2 regions of the Enterococcus sp. LJL99 genome follow, and region 1 is predicted to be linked to the other one. Evidence: riboswitches for the same ligand, from Rfam matches in the RefSeq annotation. Region 1 holds a riboswitch; the other holds the start of a gene.
What was found. A riboswitch is a leader RNA that binds a small molecule or an ion and turns the genes downstream of it on or off. The one in region 1 is predicted to bind magnesium.
Positions count from the first base shown of each region.

Region 2: another riboswitch for magnesium. It lies ahead of ACYSNW_RS09275 (hypothetical protein); the one in region 1 lies ahead of ACYSNW_RS17815 (MgtC/SapB family protein).

Region 1 is NZ_JBTXLT010000021.1:19,663-25,448, forward strand. It holds gene coaE (dephospho-CoA kinase) at 1-117, shown strand, start outside; gene nrdR (transcriptional regulator NrdR) at 412-888, shown strand; gene ACYSNW_RS17800 (replication initiation and membrane attachment family protein) at 910-2,313, shown strand; gene dnaI (primosomal protein DnaI) at 2,315-3,253, shown strand; gene ACYSNW_RS17810 (hypothetical protein) at 3,625-4,098, shown strand; M-box (ykoK) riboswitch at 4,223-4,393, shown strand; gene ACYSNW_RS17815 (MgtC/SapB family protein) at 4,650-5,309, shown strand; gene ACYSNW_RS17820 (GNAT family N-acetyltransferase) at 5,344-5,786, shown strand, end outside.
Region 2 is NZ_JBTXLT010000005.1:103,287-109,072, forward strand. It holds gene ACYSNW_RS09260 (ABC transporter ATP-binding protein) at 1-53, shown strand, start outside; gene ACYSNW_RS09265 (hypothetical protein) at 65-823, shown strand; gene mprF (bifunctional lysylphosphatidylglycerol flippase/synthetase MprF) at 1,039-3,627, shown strand; M-box (ykoK) riboswitch at 3,984-4,152, shown strand; gene ACYSNW_RS09275 (hypothetical protein) at 4,537-4,803, shown strand; gene ACYSNW_RS09280 (FtsW/RodA/SpoVE family cell cycle protein) at 4,800-5,786, shown strand, end outside.

The sequences.
Region 1 (5,786 bases):
CAATGGTCAATTGAAGAAAAGAAAACGAGAGCAAACATTGTTTTTGATAATCAAAAAGATCGAGCATGGACAAAAAAGCAAGTGACGGAGTGGTTGGTAACGAATCAATTTATTTAGAAGAAAGTAACTAATTATTTCCATCAGAATTGTTACTGCACCAACTTTCTATTTAGTTTTAGGGGAAGAACAAAAGTGCTACAACATTAGAATGTATTTACTATCATTTTTGGCTAAGGGTGTATCAGAAAAAACAGCAACAATCTTGTTGAAAAAGTTTTTCTGATACACCCTAATAACTGTGCCGTTTTTTTGAGAAAATAAAAAAATAACATCCTTATTTTTTCTTACTCCGATTTCATGTTATAATAAGAAACACAACAAAAAAATTGAAATAAAAACGAGGTGAACATTATGCATTGCCCGAAATGTCATCATAATAATTCAAGAGTTATTGACAGTCGTCAAGCAGATGATGGTCGTGCGATTAGACGTAGAAGAGAATGTGAAAGTTGCGGCTATCGCTTTACTACATTTGAAAGAATTGAAGCAGCTCCATTACTCGTCATCAAGAAAAATGGCGATCGTGAGGAATTCAATCGAGAAAAAATGCTAAGAGGATTGATTCGTTCCGCTGAAAAACGACCAGTAACGATGGAACAAATGGTCCAAATAGTTGATAATGTAGAAAATCGTGTCCGTAGTATGGGAGAAAATGAAGTTTCAACTCACTTGATTGGCGAATATGTTATGGAAGATTTAGTTAATTTAGATGAGATAGCTTATATCCGTTTTGCTAGTGTTTATCGTCAGTTTAAAGATATGAGTGTCTTTCTAAAAGAACTACAAGATATTGTCGACAAAGCAAAATCAACGAATACCGAGATATAGAGAGATTAAGGAGGCTTTTCGTTGAACCAAGAAAATAAACTATATCCTAAAGATTTATTTCAAACGATGATTGCAGAGTCATTGTCTAATAAAGAACAAGAAGTACTAGCATTACTGTACCAACCAATTATTGGAGCGCAGGCGTTTAGCTTATATTTGACTTTACTTTCTGAAATTTCTTTTCCAATGGGAATGAGTGAAGAGCTTTTTCATTCAGAGTTGATTACGATGTTAGATTTAAGTATCCAACAAATTGAGACAGCTAAATTAAAATTGGAAGGAATCGGTTTGCTAGATACCTTTATTAAAGTTGAAAATTATGAAGATAAAAAATATTTTTATCGCTTAAATCATCCAGAAACCGTTGAGCGTTTTTTTAAAGATGAAGTATTGGCATTAACCTTGCTCAATATTGTTGGTCAAAGAAAAATGGATAAACTATTTAAACATTTTCAACCTAAACATGCTCAATTAACTGGGTTAAAAAATATTTCAGCCAGCTATAAAGATGTCTATGTATTTAGAGCCGAACAAATTGGAACCCATCAAACGCTATTGAATAAAATGGCAAATTCTTTCGCTGATCCTCACCCACCTGAAAAAGTATCAGCTGTTACGGACAGCTTTACGTGGGAATATTTTTTAGAAGGAATCAAAAAATTAGGTGTTCAGCTTCCAGATGATGTATCAGGTTTTAAAGAAGAAGTCTATGTATTCCATAATTTATTTGGAATCAATGAACTAGATATGGTTGAATTTTGTTCGAAATCATTTGATTATTATAGTAATAAAATTGTTATTAAAGAATTTGAAAAAGCAATTTATCAAACCTATGATACGGATAAAAAACAAAGAGAGGCCGAAGTCACTAAAAATGAAACGGCTGATTTAACGAATGAGGAACAACAAACCTATCGGTATAATTCATTAAAAATGAATGGTTTTTCTGAACAAGATATTTTAATGATTATGGATAGTGAACGAAACTTTCCTTTAAATTATTTAGAAGCACTTAAAAGTGAACGAGGAGGTTATACAACTCCGCAAGAACGATCACTAGTAAAATATTTAGTCAGTAAATCTGGTTTACCGAACAGTGTAATTAATGTATTGATTAATTATGTTTTCAATATCCAAAAACAGCCAACGTTAAAAGCAGATTATGTGAATCGAATTGCGAATGAGTGGGCTCAAAGCGAGATTTTTTCACCTGAAAAAGCAATTACTCATGTTAGAGAATTAGCTCGAAAAGGAAAAGAAAAGCAGCAAAATCGAAATAATTATGGGACAAATAGACGACCAATCAGACAAGAAACCCTACCAGACTGGGTGGAAAATCCAACTGCAGAAAAGAAACTGTCAGAAGAACGACAAGCACAATTAAGAAAAGAATTAAATGAACTTTTGAAGGAAGAAGGTGAGTAACATGGAAGATGTTGGAAAAGAAATGTCTAAAATTATTCAAAAAAGAGATATGAATGAACGGTATAATGAACTGGTCGAAGTTGTTTTGAAAGATCCTGATGTCCAATTATTTATTAAGGAAAATAGAACACGTTTGACAGATGAAGATATTCAAAAAAGTTATTCTAAATTGTACGAATATGTGCAAGAAAAAAAGAAATTTCAATTAAATGATCCGACAATGATTGCACCTGGATATGAACCCAGATTGGCTTTAAACTTTCATTATATTGATGTGACCTATGTACCAACAAAAGCATTGATCGCTAAACAAAAAGAAGAAGAAATTCGCCAACGAGTGCGTGCGATGGATATACCGAAAGATGTTCGCGAAGCTCGTTTGAATAATTTTGATTTGAGTTCTGATGGTAGGGAAGAAGCGTTAGCTGAGGCGATGAAATTTATTAAAGCCTATTCAGCGAATACAAAAGAATTTCATAAGGGACTTTATCTTCAAGGAACTTTTGGGGTAGGAAAATCATTTTTATTAGGTGCGATAGCTAACAGCTTGGCAGAACGAGGGTATGTGACGACAATCGTCCATTTTCCAACATTTACCGTGGAAATGAAGCAAGCAATCGGAAAAGACATGGTTGGTGAAAAACTAGATGCAGTAAAAAAATCACCGATTTTGATGATTGATGATCTTGGAGCTGAATCTATGACTTCTTGGATTCGAGACGATGTTTTAAGTGTTATTTTGCAGTATCGTATGCAAGAACAGTTACCTACGTTCTTTTCTTCCAATTTAAATTTAAAAGAGTTAGAAAAACATTTAGCGGTAACTCAAAGAGGGGAACAAGAGCCACTTAAAGCAAGAAGGATTATGGAACGTATCCGTTATTTATCAAAAGAAATTATGATGAGTGGAAATGATCGTCGAAATGGTCCAACGATCTGAAAATGTTTAGTAAGAGATTAAATGAACGAACAGATCGTTGAACTAAGAGAAGGAATTGATTGAAGTAGTGCTATATATTTCGTCTCAATTCCTTTTTAAGTCGGATGAAAAAGAAAAATTAAATTAATTTTTAAAGATAAATTAACCTATTATTAAGAATCTTCGTGTATTGTTATTTTATATTGAGTTAGAAAAGTAGTGTAAGATGTTGTTAGAAGGTAAATAATGAAACAGAAGATATTTTTACTTTGGCTAGAGAGCATCTGGAAATGATTGTGCCATTTGTTTGGTTTTGGGAGTTAACAAAGTATTTTTCCTATGATTGATTTTCAGACATGTCCTAAAAAAAGTAACTATTGGAGGATACCTTAATGAAAAAAGTACCAATGGCTTTAGCATTAGCAGCAACGATTATTTTAATAGGAGCATGTGGTGTGAACGATAAGAAAAGTAAAGACTCGGAATCTAGTCAGTCAGAAATAACACTTGAATCTAGTACAAGTACAGAGGATACAAAGGCCAAAGTAAACGAAGGTGAAACATCGATTTTTACTGGCGTCTTAACAGCGGATGCAGAGCTAAACGATGGAGAAGATAAAACAATTCGTATAGTTTTAAATGATATTGAAGCAGTAGAAGATCCAGATGAGATGGAAAAAACAATGAAAAATGACGGTGTTGTATTAAATATATCAGAGGATCAATTAGCGAGTGGCTTAACTGAAAAAGAGTTGAAAAAAGGAGATAAAGTCCAATTTTCATTAAACGGCATGCCTGTTATGACAATGTCTCTTCCACCGCAAATTCCTGGAATGTCGATTAAATCAGTAGAAAAAATCGATTAATAAACACGTAAATGTAATTTGTTTTTCAGACGATTTTTCATTTTTTTGAAAAAAATTTCTTTTGTTACAAAAAAGAGTTGCAGGAACGTCATTTTGATGGTATAGTGACTCATGTAAGAAAATTAAATAGATTTGTTAGGTGAGGCTCCTATACAAACATAGGCTACTGCCCAAAAATGTCGAGAGACGCCAATGGGTAGAACAGGGATTGTCGATTACAAGGCTTTTCATAAGGTAGCTAAAAGTTCTGCTTTTTACGTTGTATAGTGCCAAAACTCAACGAATAGATCATTTGAGCTTTTTTGGTGTGCGTATATCGTAGATTATGACCTTTCGCTGAGTATTTGGCGAAAGGTTTTTTGTATGTTCTAAGCAAACTTTGAGGAGAATCGGACAAATGCGAAAATTGAACTAAAAATATTGTTTTATTTCTTGCATTGTATGACTCAGGAAAATATGAAGCAACTCATTAGAAAGATTTATTGCTATTTTCTTAATTTTAGTGCAAGAAGGGATTTGATGTAGGTGAATTTTTATTTTTAGTTAATGTAATGGCAAGTATTTTTGCGGGAATCATCATCGGGATGGAAAGGCAATGGCGCAAAAAATTAGCTGGTATGAGAACAATGACATTAGTAACACTTGGAGCATGTTTATTCGTACTTTTATCGACGTTTATTCAATCCGACAGCAGTCCTTCAAGGATTGCCGCTCAAGTTGTTAGTGGTATCGGTTTTCTGGCTGGTGGCGTTATTCTTCGAGATGGCTTTAGTGTGACAGGAATCAACACAGCGGCTACCTTATGGTGTTCAGCAGCTATTGGCAGTTTGATTGGTGCCAATTTCATCGTGGAAGGATTAGTTTGTGCAGTGATTATCACGTTAGTGAATGTCTTATTAAGAACTCTTTCCTTTAAATTAGATGAGATTTCGCAAAATAAGGCTGATGGTGAAGTAAGTGACGCAACTTATTTTCTATCTGTAATCACAAGCAACAGTAATGAAGTCCTCTTGAGAACGGAAATTATTCAGTTATTAGATTGTTATTATCTGAGTTTTCATCGCTTTTCATGTACTGATTTAGCTGGCAACAAAGTTAGACTCTTTGTGGAAATCGAAGGATCAAGAAATGGACATTTAGCTGTTAACAAAGTAATTACGCAATTATCGCAATTATCCGAAGTGTTAGAAGTAAATCAAATGGCAAACTAAAACAGAACGGAGGAATCAAAATGGTAAAACATTGATGGTAAAAATCGTAAAATGGAACAGTGAAGAATATTGGGCAGGTATTGCTTTAAGAAATAAATTACTAAAAGCAACTGCTGGGAAAGAAATGATTCAAACAATTCCGATTGAAGAAAAAAACGATATTCATGTTGTTGCATTGGATGAAGATCAAGTAATTGGCACCTTAATTATTTCAAAAGTAGATCAACAAAGCGCTCAAATCAAGCAGGTTGCAGTAAATGATGCATACCAAGGTGAAGGTGTGGGTAAAAAAATGTTGATATTTGCTGAAGAAGTTGTACGAATCACACGTTTTAAAAAAGTATTTTTATTAGGTCGTAGTCAAGCATGGGGATTTTATGTACGTGCTGGTTATCAAGAATTTGGTCAAGCGTATTATGATGGGAAGGTTCTATTGAAAGGTTTTGAAAAAGAACTGACACAAAATACACGCGTGAA
Region 2 (5,786 bases), on a different contig from region 1:
TTGAAATTTTAGAATTAGCTAAAGTGAAAATATTGGAAGAAAGGTTAAATTAGGAGGGACGAAGATGACAGCAAAATTGATTTTTAAAATGGAATTATTTAAATTTTTACGAGATAAAAGCTTTTTAATCACAGCAGGAGTTATTTCAATCATCAATATTGTTTTAACTTTGATTCTCTTAAATGAGGCGAATAGTGCAAGTAATTATTATGATTCAAGTACAGCAGCTACGTTTATTGGGACTTTAGCGGGTGTTAGTGTAATGATTGCTCTTGGAAATATTATTTTTGCTTGGATCTATCCATTTCATATGATTTCAATGGACTATAAGAATAATGTGATGTCGATGATGGTTGCATCCGGTGTAAATCGACAAAAATTATTTTTTGCTAAAATTGGTGCTATTTTTGTTTGTACACTAATCTTGATGGCAGCTATTACGTTGATTCCATTGATTTTATGTGTCATTAAATTGGCGCAGGTTGATGCGTTGGATCAATTGAAAGATGTAATCTCTGAAGTTTTTTACTATTCTGAAATTTCTGGATTCCAATTACTTTTACGCATGTTTGTTCAATATATTAATTCATTGATGTTGATTGCAACTGCGTGCATTTTGATGAAAGGTCGAAATATATCATTTCTGATTTTTATGGGATTCAGTATTATCAATAGTATTGTTTCTGGGATTTTAAATATGATTCCAAATACATTTATGTTTAGTTTTAATGGAATGTTTAGTTTCCAAATCTTTATTTTATTGTTATCAACCGTTGTTTTTTGTTTTATTTCATTGAAAATATTGGAAAAACAAAATTTATAAGACATACAATGGCTCTTAATCAAATAAGGTTTATAAGCTAGTTTAATTGAAAATCAGAATGAAAGGATGACTCTTTCACTCTGATTTTTTTTGTTCAATTTTTTAGGTCCAACTTCTGCAAATATTCTGCTGTCTAAAACAAAGATGGAAAAAAAATGTATTATGCGCTACCATAGTAGAGACGAATTTTCTTCACAAAAGGATGTGTAAGCACGGTGAGAAGCAAAATAAATCAATTGATCGGTTGGATTAAAACTCATAGTTTACTATTAAAACTTATTTTTCTTGGCTCTGTCTTAATTTTCGTGGCAAATCAAGTGACACATATTGCACAAGGCATGTCATGGCAAGATGTCTTTCAAACAATGGCACAACAGAAAAAGTTAACCAGTATCAGTATGATCTTAATCGGTTGCTTAGGTATTTTACCGATGTTTTTATACGATTATGTAGTAATCAAAGTATTAGAAGAAGCAGGAAAACCCAAAATGAAAACATGGGATTGGATTGTTTCAGCATGGGTGACCAACACTATTAATAATTTAGCTGGATTTGGCGGTGTCGTTGGTGCGACGTTGCGGGCTAATTTTTACGGAAAAGATATAGCACGTAAAAAAGTGGTCGCAACGGTCTCGAAAGTGGCGTTGTTCCTGATTTCAGGTCTTTCGATTTTATCTTTTGTAACATTTGTTGATGTTTTTTTTATTCGACCAGATAGTTTATTTAGAGAATATTGGATTTGGTTACTATTAGGAAGCTTGATTGCTCCAGCTTTATTTGGTTTTACTAGACTTAAGCGCCATACATTATTTAAACATTTCTATCCAAAAAAAGTTTTTTTGCTGTTTGCTGCTTCGTTAGGGCAATGGTTTGGTGCAATGTGTGTCTTTTTAGCAATTGGGCAATTGATGAATGTTCCAGTTTCTTCCTTAGCAATTTATCCAATGTTTATCATAGCGACATTAATTGGGATGTTAACAATGGTACCGGGTGGTATGGGAACCTTTGATGTATTGATGATTTTAGGATTATCACAATTAGGAGTAAATCAATCAACGGCAGTTGTGTGGTTGATTTATTATCGGTTATTTTATTATGTAGTCCCTTTTCTGACAGGGGTTATATTGTTTGTTCATCAAACAGGAGTTAAAGTAAATCGTTTCTTTGATAATTTACCAAGAGTTATTTCACAAAAAGTAGCTCATGCGATTTTGGTTTCGGCGCTTTATTTTGCAGGAATTATGTTGGTGCTCTTATCTACAGTAACTAATTTATCTAATGTTAGCCGACTGTTCCAGGTACTATTACCTTTTTCATTTGATTTTTTGGATCAGACATTTAATATGCTAATTGGCTTTTTGCTACTTGGATTAGCGCGCGGAATTTCTATGAAAGTTCGAAAAGCTTACTGGCCAACGATTGGTCTGTTAATTTTTGGGATTGTCAATACGATTTCCCGAACTACTTCCTGGCAATTGATTATCGTTTACTTGATTATTTTACTCGCAGTTTTTCTAGCGAAAGAAGAATTTTATCGAGAAAAATTTGTTTATTCATGGGGCGCTTTGGTGATTGATAGTCTTTTGTTTGGCTGTTTGTTCATTATCTATGCGGTAGCGGGATATTACAGTGCCCATCCTGAAAAAACGGGTCCAATGCCGCAAACCTTTTTACTATTTCCTTCAGATGATGTTTGGTTTTCTGGTTTAGTTGGTTTAGGGATCTCGATGGTTGGCTTGATTACATTATATCAATATTTAGCAGATACAACAGAGCATTTAGGCGAAACGCTTGAAACAAATCGTTTAACGCAACTTCTACATAAATTTGGCGGGAATGAAAGTAGCCAATTTCTTTATTTGGAGAACTATGAATATTATTATTATCAAGAACAGAATGAAGATCTGGTTTTATTTGGTTATCAAATCAAGGCAGATAAATGTTTTGTTGCAGGAAATCCGATTGGAGATTCTGAAAAATGGGCGCAAGCTACGTTTTCATTTATGAATCAAGCAGATTTACTAGGATATCGAGTGGTATTTTACCGAATTTCAGATGAATATGTGATGACATTGCACGATTTAGGGTATCATTTTATGAAAGTAGGCGAAGAGGGCGCGATTTGCTTTAAAGACTCTACGCAACCACGTCTAACTAAAGAGAGTATGACCATGCGCCAGTTAGCCAATTTAGGCTATACTTTCCATCTTTACCAAGAGCCTGTTTCTGATGAGATTTTTGAAGAATTGAAACGAGTTTCGGATGAGTGGCTGGGTATAAACAAAGAGAAAAATTTTATTTCAGGTCGATTTGATCGTACCTATTTGGATTTAGCAGCTGTTGGTCTGATGCGCAATAAACAACGAGAAATTGTTGGGTTTATTACTGAAAAGAAGATTCAAACGGAAAAAAGAGTTGCGTATGATTTACTACGATATTGTGATGAAGCACCAGCCGAAACTACTGATTTTTTATTGACACATTTTATCGATACGTTTAAACAGCTTGGTTATCCAATGGTTGACTTGGGTGTTGCGCCACTAGCGAATGTTGGTGAGACAAAATATTCTTTTTTTGAAGAGCGATTGATTAATGTTCTCTATAATTATGGGTATCATATTTATGAATTTCAAGATAGAAGAAAAGCCAAAGAGCAATATGTTACTAATTGGGCTTCTCGTTATTGTGCGTATCCGAAACAAAGCAATGCATTGTTTACGTTTATTCAGTTGCTTCTATTGATTGAACGAGGTAGAAAGAAGAAAGTCTTCTTAGTTGAAGATGTGATGAATAATGATGAATAAGTTAACCGTAGTTGAGGATTTTAGTCATGCTTTAGCATAATAACTGCTTCTTTTTAGTAGATGTGATGGACACTAAAAACTGAATATAGTAGACTGATAGAGAGGTAGAGGCAAGCTATTTTTTATTTAACTTGTCTCTATTGCATAAATACTAAAGAAAGAGTTAAATTTAGCTTATAATCAAATCATTCTGTATAACGCTCGTTCTATTAATGAGAATCTTAATAAAGGTTGTTGTGACAAGGATTTGAAATTGAAGAGCCAGATAACTTTAAGCGAATGAACCTCTTTTTTAAACGAATCTTTTTTTGAATCTAATTGACTTCAATTTATAAAATAGCTATATTTAGAATAACACGATTACTTGTTAGGTGAGGCTTCTATGCAAACAAAGGCTACTGCTCAGAAATGTCGAAAGACTGGCATGGGTAGGACAAGAACTGTCGAATTAAGGCTTTTCTCAAAGTAGCTAAAAGCAAGACTTTTTACGTTGCATAGTGCTAAAACTCCACGAAGAGAATGAGAGGATGGGACAAGAGTACTTTCCTTTTGAAAATCGGGAAAATCAAAAAAGTTGATTTTACTTGTTTTTTGGAAAACTACTTTTTCTTATCTATAGTTAAGACTTAGAGGTTGAGTAGCTTGAGACCGATTATTTAAATCGATTGTTTTATGAAAATATATGATATAAATAATCTGACAGCAACCATTTTTGAAAATAATGCAAGACTATCTTAAATCTGAATAAGATTTTTGGAGATAGTTATTTGGTTTTCAACGTTTACTCACAAGCTGTTTTTCCTTAACTTTCATCCATTGACCTTCGCTGAGATAGAAGCTATTCTTAGGGATGGTTTTTTATTTTGTTGGAGGCAAGAAAATAATATGAATGGATGATTTAGCAAGAAAATGAAAATAAAAATAATTCAAAAAGCGATAGTTTTTTTTCAGTTAGCAAAAATAGTTGAAAAAATGAGTACGAGTAAATATATAGTAAAATCTTTTTGCCGAAGCCTATTAGCGGAAGTAGGAAGCACGTTTGTAGGAAGTCGAACGGCTGTAATTACAGATAGTAAAATATTTGGTAAAGCATTGTTTAGTAGTATGTTGGCGATTGATGGGCAAATGACAGTCCAAGCAAGGTATGATCTTTTGAATAATGGTGAAAATAAATGAAAAAAAATTCTAAATTAGCTAAATATAGATTTCTAGATTGGTCATTGTTGATTCCGTATTTGATTTTATGTACAGTCGGAATTTTGATGGTCTTTAGTTCTAGTACGTATCAACTATTGATTAATGATGTAGGTGTTTCTAGTAAAGCGATGAAACAAGGAATTTCCTTTATGATTAGTTTAGTCGCGATGTTTGTTGTATTTCATGTGAATTTGGCGGTTTTTCGTAATAGGAAATTGTTAAAAATTGCACTAGGGGTGTCAATTACCCTCTTACTATTTGTTTTGATTTTAGGTACGGCTTCTGGTGGCGCACAACGTTGGATTAGGATTGGTTTTTTATCTTTCCAACCTTCAGAGCTGATTCCATTAGTGATGGTGCTTTACTTAAGTGCTAACTTTGCGACAAAAGATAAACAAAAGCCGTTTTCGTTTAAAGAGTATAAGAAACCAATTTGGGTTTCGATTTTGTTGATTGGTTTAGTTGTCTTACAGCCAAATGTAGCAGGGGGAGCGATGGTTGCATTTTTAGTTGTGATTATGTTTTTAGCGAATGGTCTTTCTCCTTGGTTTACAATTTTAACTTTCGGTGCGATTGTAACAATTAAAGAATTAGCTACATGGATTATTTTATCTATACCAACTAGCTGGCTTCCGGATAAATTTAGTTATTTAGTCAGCCGTTTTAAAGTGATGCAAAATCCTTTTGCGGATCCAAATGGCTTAGGATTTCAAACTTCTAATGCTTACTATGCGATGCATAATGGTGGTTTTTGGGGTTTAGGACTAGGAAATAGTATTCAAAAAAAAGGCTATTTACCAGCTGCGGATACGGATTTCATTTTTGCTATTTGTATTGAGGAACTAGGGTTAGTAGTCTGTCTTATTTTATTGTTATTGGTCTTCTTTTTAGTTGCACGAATGTATCAACTAGCAGTGAAATCGAAAGTACTTTATCATATGTTTCTTTACGTTGGTTGTGGA